2 regions of the Streptomyces sp. Tek67B01 genome follow, and region 1 is predicted to be linked to the other one. Evidence: riboswitches for the same ligand, from Rfam matches in the RefSeq annotation. Region 1 holds a riboswitch; the other holds the start of a gene.
What was found. A riboswitch is a leader RNA that binds a small molecule or an ion and turns the genes downstream of it on or off. The one in region 1 is predicted to bind ZMP and ZTP.
Positions count from the first base shown of each region.

Region 2: another riboswitch for ZMP and ZTP. It lies ahead of ACV7NM_RS13040 (serine hydroxymethyltransferase); the one in region 1 lies ahead of ACV7NM_RS06600 (bifunctional 5,10-methylenetetrahydrofolate dehydrogenase/5,10-methenyltetrahydrofolate cyclohydrolase).

Region 1 covers NZ_JBUYUY010000001.1:1,422,502-1,431,458, reverse strand. The annotation lists gene ACV7NM_RS06620 (alkaline phosphatase family protein) at 1-999, shown strand, start outside; gene ACV7NM_RS06615 (amino acid permease) at 1,074-2,492, shown strand; gene ACV7NM_RS06610 (RNA polymerase sigma factor) at 2,562-4,151, opposite strand; partial or broken gene ACV7NM_RS06605 (methyltransferase domain-containing protein) at 4,377-5,137, opposite strand; ZMP/ZTP riboswitch at 5,252-5,345, shown strand; gene ACV7NM_RS06600 (bifunctional 5,10-methylenetetrahydrofolate dehydrogenase/5,10-methenyltetrahydrofolate cyclohydrolase) at 5,372-6,262, shown strand; gene ACV7NM_RS06595 (helix-turn-helix domain-containing protein) at 7,681-8,472, opposite strand; gene ACV7NM_RS06590 (4a-hydroxytetrahydrobiopterin dehydratase) at 8,603-8,908, shown strand; gene ACV7NM_RS06585 (class I SAM-dependent methyltransferase) at 8,932-8,957, shown strand, end outside.
Region 2 covers NZ_JBUYUY010000001.1:2,937,373-2,946,329, forward strand. The annotation lists gene ACV7NM_RS13040 (serine hydroxymethyltransferase) at 334-1,602, opposite strand; ZMP/ZTP riboswitch at 1,637-1,727, opposite strand; gene rocD (ornithine--oxo-acid transaminase) at 1,832-3,037, shown strand; gene ACV7NM_RS13050 (glutathionylspermidine synthase family protein) at 3,049-4,239, opposite strand; gene ACV7NM_RS13055 (hypothetical protein) at 4,256-4,558, opposite strand; gene ACV7NM_RS13060 (DMT family protein) at 4,685-5,485, shown strand; gene pdxR (MocR-like pyridoxine biosynthesis transcription factor PdxR) at 5,619-7,031, opposite strand; gene ACV7NM_RS13070 (carboxymuconolactone decarboxylase family protein) at 7,078-7,578, shown strand; gene ACV7NM_RS13075 (hypothetical protein) at 7,632-8,645, opposite strand; gene ACV7NM_RS13080 (hypothetical protein) at 8,649-8,957, opposite strand, start outside.

The DNA of each region.
Region 1 (8,957 bases):
ATGCTCGCGGGCCGCGCCGCCGTCTACGCGGACCTGGTGGCCTACGACGAGGTCGCGCACCACTGCGGACCGCACGGCCCGGACACCGACCAGGTGCTGGCCCGCCTCGACCGCAGCCTCGCGCTGATCACCCGGGTCGCCGAGCACGCCCCCCGCTCCTACCGCGTCGTGCTGCTCTCGGACCACGGCCAGAGCCCGGGGGAGACCTTCCTCGGCCGGTACGGGCTCACCTTGAAGGATCTGGTCCGGGCGGGTTGCGGGCTGCCGGTCCCGCGCCGGGCCCGACGCACCCGCAGCGGCGCCGAGGCGCGGGCGGCGGTGCTCGCCGCCCTCCACCGGCCGGTGGAGGAGGGGGAGGTGGCGCACCCGGCGACCGGTTCGGACCCGGTGGTCCTGGGGTCGGGCAACCTCGGGCTGATCTCCTTCCCGGACGTGCCGGGGAGGGCGGACCGGGCCTGGATCGAGCGCGCCCACCCGGCCCTCCTGCCCACCCTGGCCAACCATCCGGGCGTCGGCTTCCTCCTCGTGGACGGGGAGGTGCTGGGCCCGGGCGGCGCCGTGGCCCGGCTGGACCGGCCCGGCGAGGCGGAGGCGCTGCTGGCGGGCTTCGGCCCCGGCGCGGCCGAGTCCGTCCGCCGGACCGACTCCTTCCCGCACGTGGCGGACATCATGGTGAACTCGGCGTACGACCCGCGGACCGGTGTCGTGCACGCCTTCGAGGAGCAGATCGGCTCGCACGGCGGTCTGGGCGGTGAGCAGGGGCACCCGTTCCTGATGTGGCCGCCGGAGCTGTCCGATCCGGGACGCGGGCTGGTGGGCGCGGAGGCCGTGCACCACGTCCTGCGCCGCTGGCTGCGGGAGGCGGACGGGCCGCAGGTACCGGTGGAGGCGCCGGTGGAAGCGGGGGCGGAGGCGCGGGCGGAGGATTCACGGTCGGAGGCCACGCCGAGCGGAATCCTTCCGTCCGCGGGGGTGAACGTGCAGGACGAAATCCGCTGATTTGGTGCGGCTTTTGGTGTGCACGACGATATGTCGACCCGTCCAGCATATGAAACACCTGAGGCGCACCACCCGTGAGCACCACCCTGCACGCCCCGGACCCCGCCCCGGCCACCACGCCGGACCCCGCCCCGGCCACCGCCCCGGCAGCCGCCCCCGCCGAGGCCGGGAGCGGCCCGCACGCCCGTCGCTTCGGTCTGCCGATCGCGACCTGCCTGGTGATGGGCAACATCATCGGCGGAGGCATCTTCCTGTTGCCCGCCTCCGTGGCCCCCTTCGGCACGATCAGCCTCGTCGCCTTCGGCGTGCTCACCCTCGGCGCGATCGCCCTCGCGCTCGTCTTCGGCCGCCTCGCGGAGCGGCTTCCGCAGACAGGCGGCCCGTACGTCTACGCCCGCGCCGCGTTCGGCGACTTCGCCGGCTTCCTCGCCGCCTGGAGCTACTGGATCACCACCTGGGTCTCGAACGCGGCCCTCGCCGTGGCCGCCGTCGGCTACCTCCGCGTGCTCTTCCCGGCACTGGGCGAGCACACCTGGTCCATGTGCCTGGGCGCCCTCGCCGTGCAATGGCTGCCGGCGCTCGCCAACCTGGCCGGCACCCGGTACGTGGGCGCCGTCCAACTCGTCTCGACGGTCCTCAAGTTCGCCCCGCTCCTGCTGGTGGCCGTCGGCGGCCTGTTCTCCTTCGACCCGGCGAACCTCGGCCCCTTCCAGGCGACCGGTCAAAGCCCCGTCGGCGCGGTCTCCGCCTCCGCCGCGATCCTGTTGTTCAGCTACCTCGGTGTCGAGTCCGCCGCCGTCAGCGCCGGCGAGGTCCGCGACCCGGCCCGCAACGTCGGTCGGGCCACCGTCCTCGGCACCACGGGCGCCGCCGCCGTGTACCTGCTGGGCACCCTCGCCGTCTTCGGACTGGTCGCACACGACAAGCTCGTCACCTCCCAGGCCCCCTTCTCCGACGCCGTCGACGCCATGTTCGGCGGCACCTGGGGCGGCACCCTCGTCGCCTGCGCCGCGGTCATCTCGATGGTCGGCGCCCTCAACGGCTGGACCCTGCTCAGCGCGCAGACCCCGTACGCGGCCGCCCGGGACGGGCTCTTCCCGAAGGTCTTCGAGACCAAGCGGCGCGGGGTCCCGGTGGCCGGCGTCCTCGTGACCGCCGTCCTGGCCTCCGCGCTGACCGTCTACAACTACACCGCCGGCGGCGACGGCGTCTTCGAGGTCCTGGTGCTGGTCACCACCTTCACCGCGACCGTCCCCTACCTGCTGTCCACCGCCGCGCAGATCTACTTCCTGGCCTCCGGGCAGCGCGGCCGGGTCCGGCGCGGCCGGCTGGTCCGCGACGCCGCCCTGGCCTGCCTCGCCTTCGCGTTCTCCCTGTGGCTGGTGGCGGGCTCCGGGTACGCGGCCGTCTACCAGGGCGTCCTGTTCCTCTTCGCGGGCGTCTTTTGCTACGCCGTGATGGCGGCACGACGACACCGGCGGCCGGCGTCCTGACACACGAGAAACCGGCCCGGCCCCCGTACGCACGGTACGGGGGCCGGGCCGGTTCCTGTTCCGGCCCGCTCAGTCCAGGTAGTCGCGCAGCACCTGGGAACGCGACGGGTGGCGCAGCTTCGACATGGTCTTGGACTCGATCTGGCGGATGCGCTCACGGGTGACCCCGTACACACGGCCGATCTCGTCCAGCGTCTTCGGCTGGCCGTCGTTGAGGCCGTACCGCATGGAGACGACGCCCGCCTCACGCTCGGAGAGCGTGCCCAGGATCGACTGGAGCTGTTCCTGGAGGAAGGTGAACGACACCGCGTCGGCCGGGACCACGGCCTCGGAGTCCTCGATGAGGTCACCGAACTCGCTGTCGCCCTCCTCGCCCAGCGGGGTGTGCAGGGAGATCGGCTCGCGACCGTACTTCTGGACCTCGATGACCTTCTCCGGGGTCATGTCGAGCTCCTTGCCCAGCTCCTCCGGAGTGGGCTCCCGGCCGAGGTCCTGGAGCATCTGGCGCTGGACCCGGGCCAGCTTGTTGATGATCTCGACCATGTGCACGGGGATGCGGATGGTGCGCGACTGGTCCGCCATCGCGCGGGTGATCGCCTGCCGGATCCACCAGGTCGCGTACGTGGAGAACTTGAAGCCCTTGGTGTAGTCGAACTTCTCCACGGCGCGGATCAGACCGACGTTGCCCTCCTGGATCAGGTCCAGGAAGAGCATGCCTCGGCCCGTGTAGCGCTTGGCGAGCGAGACCACGAGACGGAGGTTGGCCTCCAGCAGGTGGTTCTTGGCGCGGCGACCGTCCTCGACGAGGATCTCCAGCTCGCGCTTGAACGCGGGCTTGTGGTCGTCCTCCTCTTCGAGCTTGTACTCGGAGAACAGACCGGCCTCGATGCGCTTGGCGAGCTCGACCTCCTGCTCGGCGTTGAGGAGCGGCACCTTGCCGATGAGCTTGAGGTAGTCCTTGACGGGGTCGGCGGTGGCACCGGCCACCATGACCGTCTGCGCCGGGGCGTCGTCCTCGTCGTCGTCGGACAGGACGAAGCCCTGGGTGCCGCCGGCCTTGGGGGTCTCTTCCTCGGCCTCGTCGGCGAGGTCCTCGACCGCCCAGTCCTCACCCTCGACGGCCGGGGTCTCGGCCTCGTCGGAGTCCTTGGCGCCGGTCTTCTTCGCCGCGGCCGTCTTCTTCGTGGCCGTGGCCTTCTTGGCGGCGGTCTTCTTGACCACGCGCTTCTTGGGCTCGGCGGCGGCCTCGGCCGTCACCTCGTCCTCGGCGGCGGTGGTCGGCGAAGCGGATATCGCCGCAGCGGTGGCAGGGGTCGCGCCGGCCGAGGCCTTGCGCGCGCCGATGGGGCGCGGCGCGGCGGTCGCCTTCTTGGTCACGGTGCGGGCCGGCGCGGCCGCCGCCTTGCGGGGCTTCTTCACGGCGGCCTTCGTGGCGGGGGCCGCGCTGACGTGCAGTGCGACACCCTCCTCGTCCAGGACCTGGTTCAGGCTGCGCAGGACCCGCTTCCACTGGTCCACCGGGATGCGGCCGGCCTCGAAGGCCTGACGCACATCGTCACCGTTGATGTGACCCTGCTCGCGGCCGCGCTCGACGAGCGCGACGAGGGCCTCCGATTCGGCGATCTCCGGAGGGAACGTACGGGACGGGCTGAGCGACACAAGGAGCCTCTCGTTGCGAACAATTAAGGGGTGGGCGGGACATCATCGCGCGAACTCGGGAAACAGACCCCAGGGGGCTCTGTATTCCGGGCCGCGCGAGGACACCTGTCGGTTCATCGCACGCCCGAGTCGATTCGTTACGCGCTGAATTGAGTGACCTGCGCCACGCTGTGTCCGCGCAACCCGATCCGGCCTTGATCCGTCCGCCCTCCTCCCGCCTTCTCCTCAGCCCGCTTTGCGGGTCTCGACGAGGAAACGGGCGGTGTGGGCGACGAACGGGCCTTCACGCTCGATCCGTTCGTGCAGCTCGCGCAGCCGGTCGCGGTAGTGCCCGACCGTGAAGCCCGGCACCATCCAGATCACCTTCCTCAGAAAGTAGATCACGGCTCCGATGTCGTGGAACTCCGTACGCAGCCGCTCGGAGCGCAGATCGACGATTTCCAGGCCCGCGGACGTCGCCCCGGCGACGGCGTCATCGGGGTGCCGGGCCCGCCGCACCTGCGGCGGTTGCGGCCCGAGGAAGTACTCCACGAGCTCGAAGACGCTGGCGGGACCGACCTGCTGCGAGAGGTAGGCGCCCCCGGGGTGAGCACGCGGGCGATCTCCTCCCACCAGACGGTCACCGGGTGCCGGCCGGCGACCAGCTCGAAGGCCTCGTCGCCGAACGGCAGCGGCGGCTCGTCGGCGTCCGCGACCACGACCGCGCCGAGCGGGTGCAGCAGCCGAGTGGCCTTGGCCACGTTCGCCGGCCATGACTCGGTGGCCGCCGTCAGCCGGGGCAACGGCCCGGCGCCCGCGAGCACCTCCCCGCCACCGGTCTGGATGTCCAGGACCGAGCGGACGCCGGTCAGACGCTCGCCCAACAGCTTCTGGTACCCCCAGGAGGGCCTTTGCTCGGTGGCCCTGCCGTCGAGCCAGGAGAAGTCCCAGCCGTCCACGGACACCGAATCCGCCTCGGCGACGAGATCGTCGAAAGTGCGCGTCATGTCGGAATCCTCCCAGCTCCCGTCCCGGTGATCCACCGGTTGTCGCGCGGCCCGTCGAGGCCCGGCGGCAGGGGCCTGTCCGCTGGGGCCTGTCCGCCGGGTCGACTACAGTGGGCGGCGGGCCGTGACTGGCGTTCGGGTGGATCACCACCGGGGAGCGGCCCGGCGTACTCCCGTACGTCGACTGCCGCGCGCCTGGGCGAACCGCGATCCGCAGCGACGCCAGGAGACCCCATGACGACTGCCCAGACCGACACCCCGGACCGTACCGCCCGACTGATGGACGGCACCGCCCTCGCCCGCCGCATCTCGGAGCGGACCGCCGCGTACGCCGCCTCGCTCACCGAGCGCACCGGCACCGCGCCCTGCCTGGCGACCGTGCTGGTCGGTGAGGACCCCGCGTCCGTCACCTACGTCCGGATGAAGCAGAACCGTTGCGCCAAGGCCGGGATCACCTCCCGCCACGTCGAGCTGCCGGCCGCGACCACCACCGAGGAACTCGTCGCCAAGCTCACCGAGCTCTCCGAGGACCCGGAGATCAGCGGCATCCTGCTCCAGCACCCCGTGCCGCACCACATCGACGAGCGCGCCGCCTTCGAGGCCATCGCCCCGGGCAAGGACGTCGACGGCGTCACCACGCACTCCTTCGCCGCCATGGGCTTCGGCCTGCCCGGCTTCGTCTCCTGCACGCCCGGCGGCATCATGCGGCTGCTGGAGGCCTACGACGTGGACCTCACCGGCAAGCACGCCGTGGTCGTGGGCCGCAGCGCGATCCTGGGCAAGCCCGCCGGGATGCTGCTGCTGGAGCGCAACGCCACCGTCACCTACTGTCACTCCCGAACCCGCGACCTGCCCTCGATCGTGCGCCAGGCCGATGTGCTGGTCGCCGCCGTCGGCAAGGCGGAGTTCATCCGGGGCGAGGACATCAAGCCGGGCGCGGTCGTGCTGGACGCCGGGTACAACGAGGGCAACGTCGGCGACGTCCACTTCGAGTCGGCCGCCGCCCGCGCCTCGCTGATCACCCCGGTTCCGGGCGGTGTCGGCCCGATGACCATCGCCGTCCTGCTGGAACAGACCGTCCAGGCCGCCGCCACCCAGGCCGGCCTCGACCTCGCGTCGCTCTGACCCCCCACCGTCCGGGCGGCGCCCACGCCCCCTGAGCCCACGCCCGCCGTGCGGCCTGCCGATGCCCCGACCCCCGGCCGGTCGACGGTCGCGATTCCTGACGGGGCCCCTGGTTCGCCGCGGGCCCGGTCGAGGCCGGCGACGCGCCGTGCCACGTGGCCGCGGCGTCAGCCCGTAGACGGCGCGACGGTGATCCGGCGGCGCGGGGGGTGTGTCGGCTTCGCCGGTTGGGCCGCGTCCTCGGATCTGCCGCCAGGCGGGCCCGGGGCCGGCGACGGCGGCGTCCGGAACGTGTCGACGGCTTCGCCGTCTGCGGAGTCCGTGGCCCGGCCGGCCGGTGGCTTCGCCCATGCCCTCGGGCGAGCCCAGGGTGGGAAGTGCGGCCGCCGCCCACGCGCCCAGGCCCGAGGGCCGTCACCGGCGCCGCCCCGTAACCGGGCCGGTGGGCCGGCGTCATGCCGGCCCCCGAAGGTGTCACCCGGGAGGACGCCGCGGCCGGACCGGGGGGCGGCCCCGCGCCCGGTCCGTTGCCGCGTTGGTGGCCCCGGTGGCTTCGCCCCGCGCCGGTTGAGGCCGGCGGCCCCGGGCGGGGGTGGGGGTGGGCCTTGGCGCCCCGGGTGGGGCCGGCCTTGACCGGGTGGGTGGCTTCGGCCTCCGCCCCGTGTCGGGGTGGTCGGCGGTGGCGCCTCGTCGGAGCTTCGGACGTCCTCCGGACCGCGCGTCCTCGACGGCGAGCCGCCCGGGGTGTCGACCTCGCCGGTTGGGGCGGGCGGCAGGACGGCCGCACCCCCGGGCGGGCCCGCTGGGGTGCCGCGCCCGCGGCGGGGCGTGCCGGGCGGCGGTGTGCGGCCGTCTCGGTCGTGCCAGGCGCCGCCGGACGCACCCTCGGGGGAGCGGCGCGGGCGGTCAGGCCCGGTCCCGTCTCCGCAGCCGGGGACGGCCCCGTATGACCCCGGAGGTAATCGACCCGGCCGGGGAACGCTCGGCAGAGTGGGGGCATCGGGTTCCGGGGTCGCGCACTCGGCTCCGGGGCCCGGCTCCCGCCCCTCGTCCCGTGCCCGCGCCGTTCGACCACCGACGAGGCTGATCCGCCATGTCCGCGACCCTGCTCGGCACCATCGCCCGCGCCACCGCCCCGCACGCCGCCCTGCGCCGGGTGCTCGCCCTCGACGCCGTCGTCACCACCGCCAACGGCTTCGCGTACGCCGCCTTCGGCGCCCCGCTCGGGCGGCTCCTCGGCATCGGCGCACCGGCCTCGCGCCGGCGGCCCCCGGCCGGCCGCGTGAGGTTCGTCGTCGAGGCGCCCTCTTCGTGTGGTCCGCCCCGACCACCGCCGGCGCCGTCTGGATCCCCGCCCAAGCCGCCGTCGTGGCCTGCCTCGCCGCGCTCCAGCGGCCCGCCCGCGCGGCCCGGACGGTTCAGGGCCCCAGTGCCCGCAGGTACTTCGCCGTCGCCGGGTCGGCCGGCAGGAAAGTCTCGATGGCCAACTCGGCGACGGTCACGTCCATGGGCGTGTTGAAGGTGGAGATGGACGACACGAAGGACAGGACGTGCCCCTCGTGCTCGATCACCAGCGGGAGCGCGATGGACGGGACCGCTTCCCCCCACTCGCCGTCACCGGGCCGCCGCTCCGCCACCGGGTACGCCGACACCTCCTCGTACAGCGCGCGCAGCGGCTCCGAGCGGGCGAGCGCGATCTGCCGTTCCATCTGCGCCAGCAGGTGCCCCCGCCACTCGCGCAGGTTGCGGATGCGCGGGGCGAGCCCCTCCGGGTGCAGGGTGAGCCTCATCGCGTTCAGCGGCGGCGCCAGCAGGTGCTCCGGCACTCCCTCCAGCAGCATCGTGATGCCCCTGTTCGCCGCCACCACCCGGTACGTCGCGTCCACCACCAGCGCCGGATAGGGCTCGTACCCGGTCAGCAGGCGCTCCAGCCCCTCGCGCAGGACCTCCAGCTCCGGCGCGTCCAGCGGGGTGCACGCGTACCGGGGCGCGAAACCGGCCGCCACCAGCAGGACGTTGCGTTCCCGCATCGGTACGTCGAGGTGCTCCGCGAGCCGCAGCACCATCTCCTCGCTCGGCCGGGACCGGCCGTTCTCCACGAAGCTGATGTGCCGGGACGAGGAATCGGCGCGCCCCGCCAGTTCCAGCTGACTGATCCCGCGCCGCTCCCGCCACGTACGCAGCAGCGCGCCCACACTCGCAGAGGTCATGGCCCGACGTTAGCCCACCCGGGCCGCCGGGGATCGTGGCCGTGCGCGGGGCCTCCCTCATGGCGCGTGGTGTGGGAACCTTGACACCACGTCAGGCAGTCGGGCCGACCGGTCGTGAAGGAGCGTGAGGATGTCGGGCGAACCGCTTTCCCAGAAGGAGATCGAGGACCGGCTGCGGGAACTTCCGGGCTGGGCCTTCGAAGACGACCGCATCCGGCGCACGTACCGGCTGGGCAGCCACCTCGCGGCGAGCGCGCTCGTCGCCCACATCGCCGTCGTGCAGGACGAGTTGAACCACCACTCGGACCTCACGCTCGGCTATGACTCGGTCCGGATGTCGGTGAACACCCACAGCGCGGGCGACGCGGTCACCGAGACCGACTTCGCCCTCGCCGAACGCGTGGAGGCGCTGGCCCCCGCCCACGGCGCCCGTTGATGCCCGGCCCGGGGTCGGCGCCGCTGCTCGACTACGACGCCGAGGCCGA
Region 2 (8,957 bases), 1.5 Mb from region 1:
TCCCGGGCCCCCACCGCGATACCGGGCGGTAGCGCCCCGACCGGATCTTGCCCCGGCCGAGCGACCGCTTTCCGGCCTCCGCCCCACCCCGGGGGCCGGTGTCCGGCGGCACCGCCTGCCGTCCGGCCGAACCAATTCACTCGCCGGCGACTGAGGCGCGGGGCCGGGCAAACCCAGCCTCGCCGGCGATTGAGGCGCGGGCCCGGGCCGAGCCCGGTGTCCGGCCGCGCCGCCCGCCGTCCCGCAGGGCCGGGCAAACCCAGCCTCGCCGGCGATTGAGGCGCGGGTTCGGGCGGAGCGCGGGGCGCGGCGGCGGCGAGGCTGAGAAGGCGGTCAGGACAGCGGGAGGCCGGGGGCCGGGAAGGCGGCCATGAGGTCCGTGACCTCCCCGCGGACAGCGGACAGGGTCCGCTCGTCCGAGGCGGCCGCCGCGTCGACCGCACGCGCGATCCACTCCGCCACCACCGGCATGTGCTCCACCGACAACCCCCGCGAGGTCAGCGACGGCGTACCGATCCGGATCCCCGACGGGTCGAACGGCTTGCGCGGATCGAACGGCACCGTGTTGTAGTTCACGACGACCCCCGCCCGGTCCAGCGCCTTCGCCGCCACCTTGCCGGGAACCCCCCGCGACGTCAGGTCCAGCAGGATCAGGTGGTTGTCCGTACCGCCCGACACCAGGTCGAAGCCCCGCTCCAGCAGCGACGCGGCCAGCGCCTTCGCGTTGGCCACGACCGCGTGCGCGTACGTGACGAACGCCGGCTGCGCCGCCTCGTGCAGCGCCACCGCGATGCCCGCCGTCGTCTGGTTGTGCGGGCCGCCCTGGAGGCCCGGGAAGACGGCCTTGTCGATGGCCTTCGCGTGCTCCTCCCGGCACATCAGCATCGCGCCGCGCGGCCCGCGCAGGGTCTTGTGCGTGGTGGTGGAGATGACGTCCACGTGACCGGCCGGGCTGGGGTGCGCCCCGCCCGCGATCAGACCCGCGATGTGCGCCACGTCCGCGACGAGGACCGAGCCCGCCTCCTTGGCGATCGACCCGAAGGCCTCGAAGTCGATCGTGCGCGGCAGCGCGGTACCGCCACAGAAGATGATCTTCGGTCGCTCGGCGAGCGCCAGCTCCCGCACCGCGTCGTAGTCGATCCGGCCCGTCTCCGCGGAAACCCCGTACTGCACGCCCCGGAACCAGGAGCCCGTCGCCGACACTCCCCAGCCGTGCGTGAGGTGGCCGCCCATCGGCAGGGCCATGCCCATCACCGTGTCGCCCGGCTTCGCGAAGGCCAGGTACACGGCAAGGTTCGCCGGGGAGCCGGAGTACGGCTGCACGTTCGCGTGGTCCACGCCGAACAGGCCCTTGGCCCGCTCGATCGCCAGGGACTCGACGCGGTCTATGTTCTGCTGGCCCTCGTAGTAACGGCGGCCCGGGTAGCCCTCGCTGTACTTGTTCTGCAGGACGGTGCCGGAAGCCTCCAGCACCGCCGCGGAAACGTAGTTCTCACTCGGGATGAGGCGGAGCGTCTGCGCCTGGAGGGTTTCCTCGGCCGCGACGAAGGACGCCAGCTCGGGGTCGGTCGCGGAAAGGGCGGGATGGCGGCGCGCGTTCATGGCGGTCCTCCGGGGTCGATGTCTGGTCTCGTCCCCGCGAGGCCCAGGCGAGCGGCCCTGTGTGCGGTCCTGCGCGCACGACTCCCCCGGAGTCGTTTCTCCGTGCGCCAGTCGCCGTGCGTATGGCCCACCCTAGCGGGCGCGCCGCAAGAAAGGTTTCTCCGTCCGTCGTACGAGCGAACATGGAAAGTGACGCCACCTCGTCGACTGCCTGCCGGACGGAGACCCCGTGTCGAAGACTGCTGATGCCATCCGCACCGCCGACGCGCACAGCGCGCACAACTACCACCCGCTCCCGATCGTCGTCGCGTCGGCGGAGGGGGCGTGGATGACCGACGTGGAGGGCCGCAGGTACCTCGACATGCTCGCCGGCTACTCGGCGCTCAATTTCGGCCACGGCAACCGCCGTCTCATCGATGCCGCGCACGCGCAGTTGGAGCGGGTCACTCTCACCTCCCGCGCCTTCCACCACGACCGCTTCGCGGACTTCTGCACCGAACTCGCCGCCCTGTGCGGCAAGGAGATGGTGCTGCCGATGAACACGGGCGCGGAGGCGGTGGAGACGGCGGTCAAGACCGCCCGCAAGTGGGGGTACGAGGTCAAGGGCGTCCCGGACGGCCACGCGAAGATCGTGGTGGCGGCCGACAACTTCCACGGCCGGACCACCACCATCGTGTCGTTCTCGACGGACCACGAGGCCCGTGACCACTTCGGTCCGTACACGCCCGGCTTCGAGATCGTCCCGTACGGCGACCTCACCGCGCTCTCCCACGCGGTGACCTCGAACACCGTGGCCGTGCTGCTGGAGCCGATCCAGGGCGAGGCGGGTGTCCTCGTACCGCCCGCCGGCTACCTCCAGGGCGTACGCGAACTCACGCGCGAGCGGAACGTCCTGTTCATGGCGGACGAGATCCAGTCGGGCCTCGGCCGCACCGGCGAGACGTTCGCGTGCGCGCACGACGGGGTCGTGCCGGACGTGTACGTCCTCGGCAAGGCGCTGGGCGGCGGTGTCGTCCCCGTCTCGGCCGTGGTCGCCGACCGGGACGTACTCGGGGTGTTCCGGCCCGGCGAACACGGGTCCACCTTCGGCGGCAACCCCCTCGCCTGCGCGGTCGCCCTGGAGGTGATCGCGATGCTGCGCACCGGCGAGTACCAGCAGCGCGCCGCCGAGCTCGGCGACCACCTGCACCGGGAGCTGAACCTGCTGGTGGGCGGTGGCGCGGTGACCGCCGTCCGGGGCCGCGGCCTGTGGGCGGGCGTCGACATCGACCCGGCACGCGGGACGGGCCGGGAGATCTCCGAGAAGCTGATGGAGCTCGGGGTGCTGGTGAAGGACACCCACGGCTCGACCATCCGCATCGCCCCGCCGCTGGTGATCGGCAAGGAGGACCTGGACTGGGGCCTGGACCGGCTCCGCACGGTGCTGGCGGTCTGACGGCCCGGCCGCTACAGGATGACGTGGGGCAGGAAGCGGGCGTACTCGTCCGTGACCGGCCCCGCCGACTCCCGGATGCCCAGCCCCGCCGCCTCCTCCTCGACGACCCACGCGCCGAGCACCACCCGGTTGCCGTCGAAGTCCGGCAGCGGGGCCAGGGCCTGGAAGACGTACGTCTCGTCCTCCTCCGGCACGAACGGCGCCCCGCCCACCGGGTGCAGGGTGACCCCCGCGCCCTCGCGGCCCAGCAGCGGCTTCGCGGCGAAGCCGGTGGTGTCCGCGAGCTCGCGCGGCCCGTCGAGGTAGGCGGGCAGCAGGTTGGGGTGCTCGGGGAACAGCTCCCAAAGGATGGCCAGCAGCGCCTTGTTGGCGAGGAGCATCTTCCACAGCGGTTCGATCCAGCAGGTGCTGCCGGAGCCGCCGCCGTGGTCGTACGTGGCCAGGACGTGCGGGCCGAACTCGTCCCCTACCAGCCACTCCCACGGGTACAGCTTGAAACAGCTGCGGATGAACCGCAGTCGGTCGTCCACGAACCGGCCCGAGAGGCCGTCCCAGCCGATCTGTTCCACCGACAGGGCGTGCGTGGCCAGTCCCGCCTGCTCGGCGGTCTCCTGGAGATAGGCGACCGTCATCAGGTCCTCGCCCAGCTCGTCGGTCTCGGAGTGCGCGAAGTGCACGGGCCCCGGCGGCAGCAGCTCCGCCTGTCGGCGCCACGCCTCGACCAGACGCTCGTGCAGGGAGTTCCACTGGTCGGCGCCGGGGAAGCGTTCCTCCATCCAGAACCACTGCGGACTCGCCGCCTCCACCAGCGAGGTGGGGGTGTCCGCGTTGTACTCCAGCAGCTTGGCCGGGGCGCCGGAATCGTCGTGGCGCAAATCGAAACGGCCGTACAGGGAGGGCTGTTCGGCGCGGCGCCGCCAGGACTCGGCGATCCGGGCGGCGAGCTCGGGATCGTGGATGCCGAGGTCCGCGAAGCGGTCGTGTTCGACGATGTGCGCGGCCGCCGCGAGGCACATGGCGTGCAGTTCCTCGACGACGTTCTCCAGCGCCTCGACCTCGGGGAGGGAGAACGAGTAGTACGCGCTCTCGTCCCAGTAGGGGCGCAGGGAATCGTCCGGGTAGCGGGTCAGGGGGTAGATCAGGCCCTGTTCCTCGACGGTCTTCTGCCAGTCGGGACGGGGCTCGACGGTGTGCCGCTTCACGTGGCCGGGCCTTCCCTCAGCCGCCGCTGGAGCCGCTGTGGCCGCCGATGCCGCCGCGGGTGACGGCGGACTTGTCGAAGCTGCCGCCCTTGACCTTGCCGCTGCTGGTGCTGCCGCCGTAGTAGTACGCGCCGCGACCGCCGCTCCTGCACTCGTTGTCGTTCAGCTTCTGCAAGGTGGCGCGGTCGGCGCAACGCTTGTCGGGCTCGCCGCTGCTGCCGCAGGCCACGAGACCGGCCGCGAGCAGGCCCATGCCGCCGAGTGCGACGGCGCCGGAACGCATGCGGCGCCGGGTGCCGGCGCCGGTGGTGGTGTCCATGTATGAGTTCGCTCCCCCTGGGTGGCGTTGCCCCACAGACTAGAACGGGCCCGCGGGGAGATGGAATCCGGCCGTCGTCACACCCCTGTCACGACGGTGACCTACAGTCTCTTCGTGCTGATTGGGATGGTTTGCGCGCTGGGTGCGGCGGTCTGTTTCGGGACGGCGTCGGTGTTGCAGGCGGTGGCCGCGCGGGCGGCCGAGCCGGGGACGGGGTCCGGGGTCGACGCGGCCCTGCTGCTGCGGGCGGTGCGACAGTGGCGGTACGTGGCGGGGCTGGGCCTGGACGCGGTCGGGTTCGTCCTCCAGATCGTGGCGCTGCGACACATCCCCATCTACGTGGTGGGCGCGGCGCTGGCGGCCAGCCTGGCGGTGACGGCGGTGGTCGCGGCGCGGCTGCTGCGGGTGCGACTTGGCCGGGCGGAGTGGGGCGCGGTCGCGGTCGTGTGCGGCGGCCTGGTGATGCTGGGGCTGTCCTCGGGCGAGGAGGGCACGGAGACGGGGCCGCCCGCGCTGAAGCCGGCGCTGTTGGTCGTGGCGGTGCTGGTACTGCTCGCCGGGGCGGCTGCGGGCCGCCTCCCGGGCCGGGCCCGGGCGCTGGTGCTGGGCCTGGCGGCGGGGACGGGCTTCGGGGTGGTGGAGGTGTCGGTCCGCCTCATCGACGGCGTGGACTTCACCAACCCGGCGCTGTACGCGCTGCTGTTGGGCGGGGCGGCGGGGTTCCTGCTGCTCACGTCGGCGTTCCAGCGGGGTTCGGTGACGGCGGCGACGGCGGGCCTGGTCCTGGGCGAGACCCTCGGCCCGGCGGCGGTGGGCGTGGCCTGGCTCGGCGACCGCACCCGCGAGGGCCTGACCTGGCTGGCCGTCCTCGGCTTCGCGGTAGCCGTCGCCGGCTCCCTGGCCCTTGCGCGCTTCGGCGAACCGTGACCCTGGCCGGTGCCCTGCCCGCGCTTGAGGCGGACACCCACCCCGCCCGGCGAACCGGGCAACCCCCGCGCAGGACCGCACAACGACCCGGCCAGGGCATCCGCGGAGGGCCCGCGCAAACACCCGGCCAGGGTCACGGCAGGGACGACAGCAGGGACGACAGCGTCGGTGACCACGCGCTGTCCGGTGGGGTGCCGTAGCCCACCACCACCGCCTCCCGCGCCGGCAGGTCCGACGTCGGGTGGCGGAAGGCCGACAGGCCCTCCAAGGCCAGGCCCTGACCGGCCGCCGCCTGGAGTACCGGCCGCTCCATGCCCGGCGCGAGGTCAAGCACCACGTGCAGCCCGGCCGCGATGCCCGCGACCCCCGTCACGGACGCCCGGTCGGACACCGCCGCGACCACCGCGTCCCGCCGCTTGCGGTACCGCGTCCGCATCCCCCGCACGTGCCGGTCGTACACCCCCGAACGGATGAACTCCGCCAACGTCAACTGCTCCACCGCGCCGGAGGTCCAGTCGGTGTGGCCCTTCGCCGCGAGCACCTCCTCCAGCAGCGCGTCCGGCACCACCATCCAGCCCATCCGCAGCCCCGGCGCCAGCGACTTGCTCGCCGTCCCCAGGTACACCACCCGGTCCGGGTCCAGCCCCTGGAGCGCGCCGACGGGCTGGCGGTCGTAGCGGAACTCCCCGTCGTAGTCGTCCTCCAGGATCAGACCGCCGGTGGTCCTCGCCCAGTCGACCGCCGCCGCCCGCCGCTCCGGCGTCAGCGCGCCCCCCGTCGGGAACTGGTGCGCCGGGGTGAGCAGCACCGCGCCGGCGCCCGTGCCGGGCAACTGGTCCGTCCGCGCCCCGGCCCCGTCCAAGCGGAGCGGGTGCGTCCGCAGTCCGGCCCCCGTGAGCAGGTCCCGGTGGATGTCGAGGCCGTACCCCTCCACCGCCACGTCCCGTACCCGCCGCGCCCGCAGCACCTTCGCCATCAGCATCAGCCCGTGCGCGAACCCGGCGCACAGCACGATCCGCTGGGGCTCCGCGTACACGCCCCGCGCCCGTGCCAGGTACCCGGCCAGCTCCTCCCGCAGCTCCACCCGACCGCGCGCGTCCACCGCGTACCCGAGCGCGTCGTTCGGGGCGGCCGTGAGCGCCCGTCGGGTCGCCGCCGCCCAGGCCGCGCGCGGGAAGCTGCCCAGGTCCGGCGAGCCGGACACGAGGCTGTACGCGGGCCCCCTGCGCGCGGCGGGACGTGCCCGGACGGCGGGGGCGGCGGCGACCCGGCGCGGCCTGGCCCGTTCCGCGACGCGGGTGCCCGAGCCCTGGCGGGCCGTCAGCCAGCCCTCGGCGACGAGTTCCGCGTACGCCTCCGCGACCGTGTTCCGGGCGATGCCCAGGTCGGCCGCGAGGGACCGCGAGGACGGCAGCCGGGTGCCGGGCGCGAGCCGCCCGCCGCGCGCGGCCTCGCGCAGGGCCTCCGTCAGCCCGGCCCGCAGCCCCCGTCCGGCGGCGAGGTCGAGGTGCAGGTCGGCGCCGAAAGTGGCCCATGTTTCCGTCATGGATGTGGACCATATAGGCGGGCTGCCTCCTCCGTACGGTGGGGGCATGACGACGACCAAAGCCACGGAACACGCCCCCGAAGAGCCCGCCCGCCTGAACTGGTACAAGCACGCGCCCGAGGTCTACAAGGCCATGGTCGCGCTGGAGATCGCGGCCAAGAAGGGCTTGGACCCCGTCCTGACCGAGCTGGTCAAGACCCGCGCCTCGCAGCTGAACGGCTGCGCCTTCTGCCTGGACATGCACACCAAGGACGCACTGGCGGCCGGCGAGAGCGTCGAGCGGCTCGTGCAGCTCTCCGCCTGGCGCGAGTCCCGGCACTTCTACACCGAGAAGGAACTGGCCGCGCTCGCGCTGACGGAGTCGGTGACCGTCCTGACGGACGGTTTCGTTCCCGACGAGGTCTACGCGACCGCCGCGAAGCACTTCGAGGAGGCCGAACTGGCCCAGCTGATCGCCGTGATCACGACGATCAACGCCTGGAACCGGTTCGGCGTCACCTGCCGCCTGGTGCCGGGCCACTACACGCCGGGCACGCCGGGGCACTGAGCCCCGGTCGGCGCCGGGCCCCGGTCGGCGCCGGGCAGCCGGCGCCGGGGCTCTCAGCCGCCGGGCCGGAACGCCTCCAACGCCGCCGCGTGGTGCTGTTGGGTGACCGCCCAGTCGGCGGCCGGGCCCGCGGTCAGGACGGCCCATTTGCCACCGTCCGGCGTGCGGGAGACCCGCTCCACGCCCCGGCGGCGGCCGTGGGTCTCCGCGCTGTCGTACTCGTAGACCAGTTCCGCGGCGTCATCGGAGCCGGGGACCCGGCCTACGCGGATCTCCTCGTAGCCCGGGGTCCGGGCGCGCAGATCGGCGGAGGCGCCTTGTACGGCCTGCAACGGGCTGAGTTCCGCCTCGCTGACCCGGAAGACCTGGAGCAGTGACGCCCGGTCGGGGGAGCGGTAGAAGACTCCGCTCCCGCTCGCTTCCCGGGCCCAGCCGGTGGGCACCGCGATGGTGAACCCGTCCGGGTCACGGACCGTCTCGTGCGCACCGCCCACGGGGGAGGCGGTGCTCGCGGAGGGGCTGCCGGACGGCCCGCCCGGGGGTGAGGAGGCGGGCGGCGTCGGGGACGCGGACGCGCCGCCGTCCGCCGGGGCGCCGGACGCCGTCGCCCCCGCGTACGCGGCCGGCCCCGACGGGCTCCGCTCGACGAACCAGACGGCGGCCGCCCCGATCGCGAGGGCGGCCACCGCGATTCCCGCCGTGGTCGGCGTCAACCACCGCCCGCCCGACCCCGCGGGGCGCGGGGGCATCGGGGGCAGGGGCGGCGGCGTCGGTGGGCCGGGCGGCAGGAGCGTGTCGTACGCCGGCGGCACGGTCGGCAGGGTCCCGTCGAAGGCCGGGGGCGCCGGCGGCAGGTCGCCCTCGTAGGCCTGGGGCGCGGTCGGCGCCGGCGGGTCGTACGGCGGGGCCGTCCACGCCGGAGGCTGTGCGAGCGGGTCGTACGGGGGCGGTGTCTGCGGCGGCGCGGCGGGGGCGTCGGCCGGGGCCGGGGCGTCGGCCGGGGCGTCCCACACCCAGCGCTGCGTGCGGGCGTCCCAGCGGGGCGCGCCCTGCGGCTGCGGGGCCACGGCTCAGCCTCCCAGCGAGGTCAGCAGCCCGGCCAGCGCGGTCGCGGCGCTGACCGACTCCACCAGCGGCGCCCAGCGTTCCAGCGCCGCGCGCAGCCGGGCGGCGAGCCCGGGCCGGATCTCCCGGGCCGTCTCCAGCTCCTCGGCGGCGCCGTCCAGTTCGGCGTCCAGAGCGGACCGGTCCTCGCCCCGCGGTACCCGGACGAGGGCGGCGCGCAGTTCCAGTACCGCGTCGAGCAGCACCTGCGGGGTCGGGGCCTCGGCCGCGCCCCCGTGCCGGACCGTGTTGGTGTTGTTGCTGCCGCCGATGCT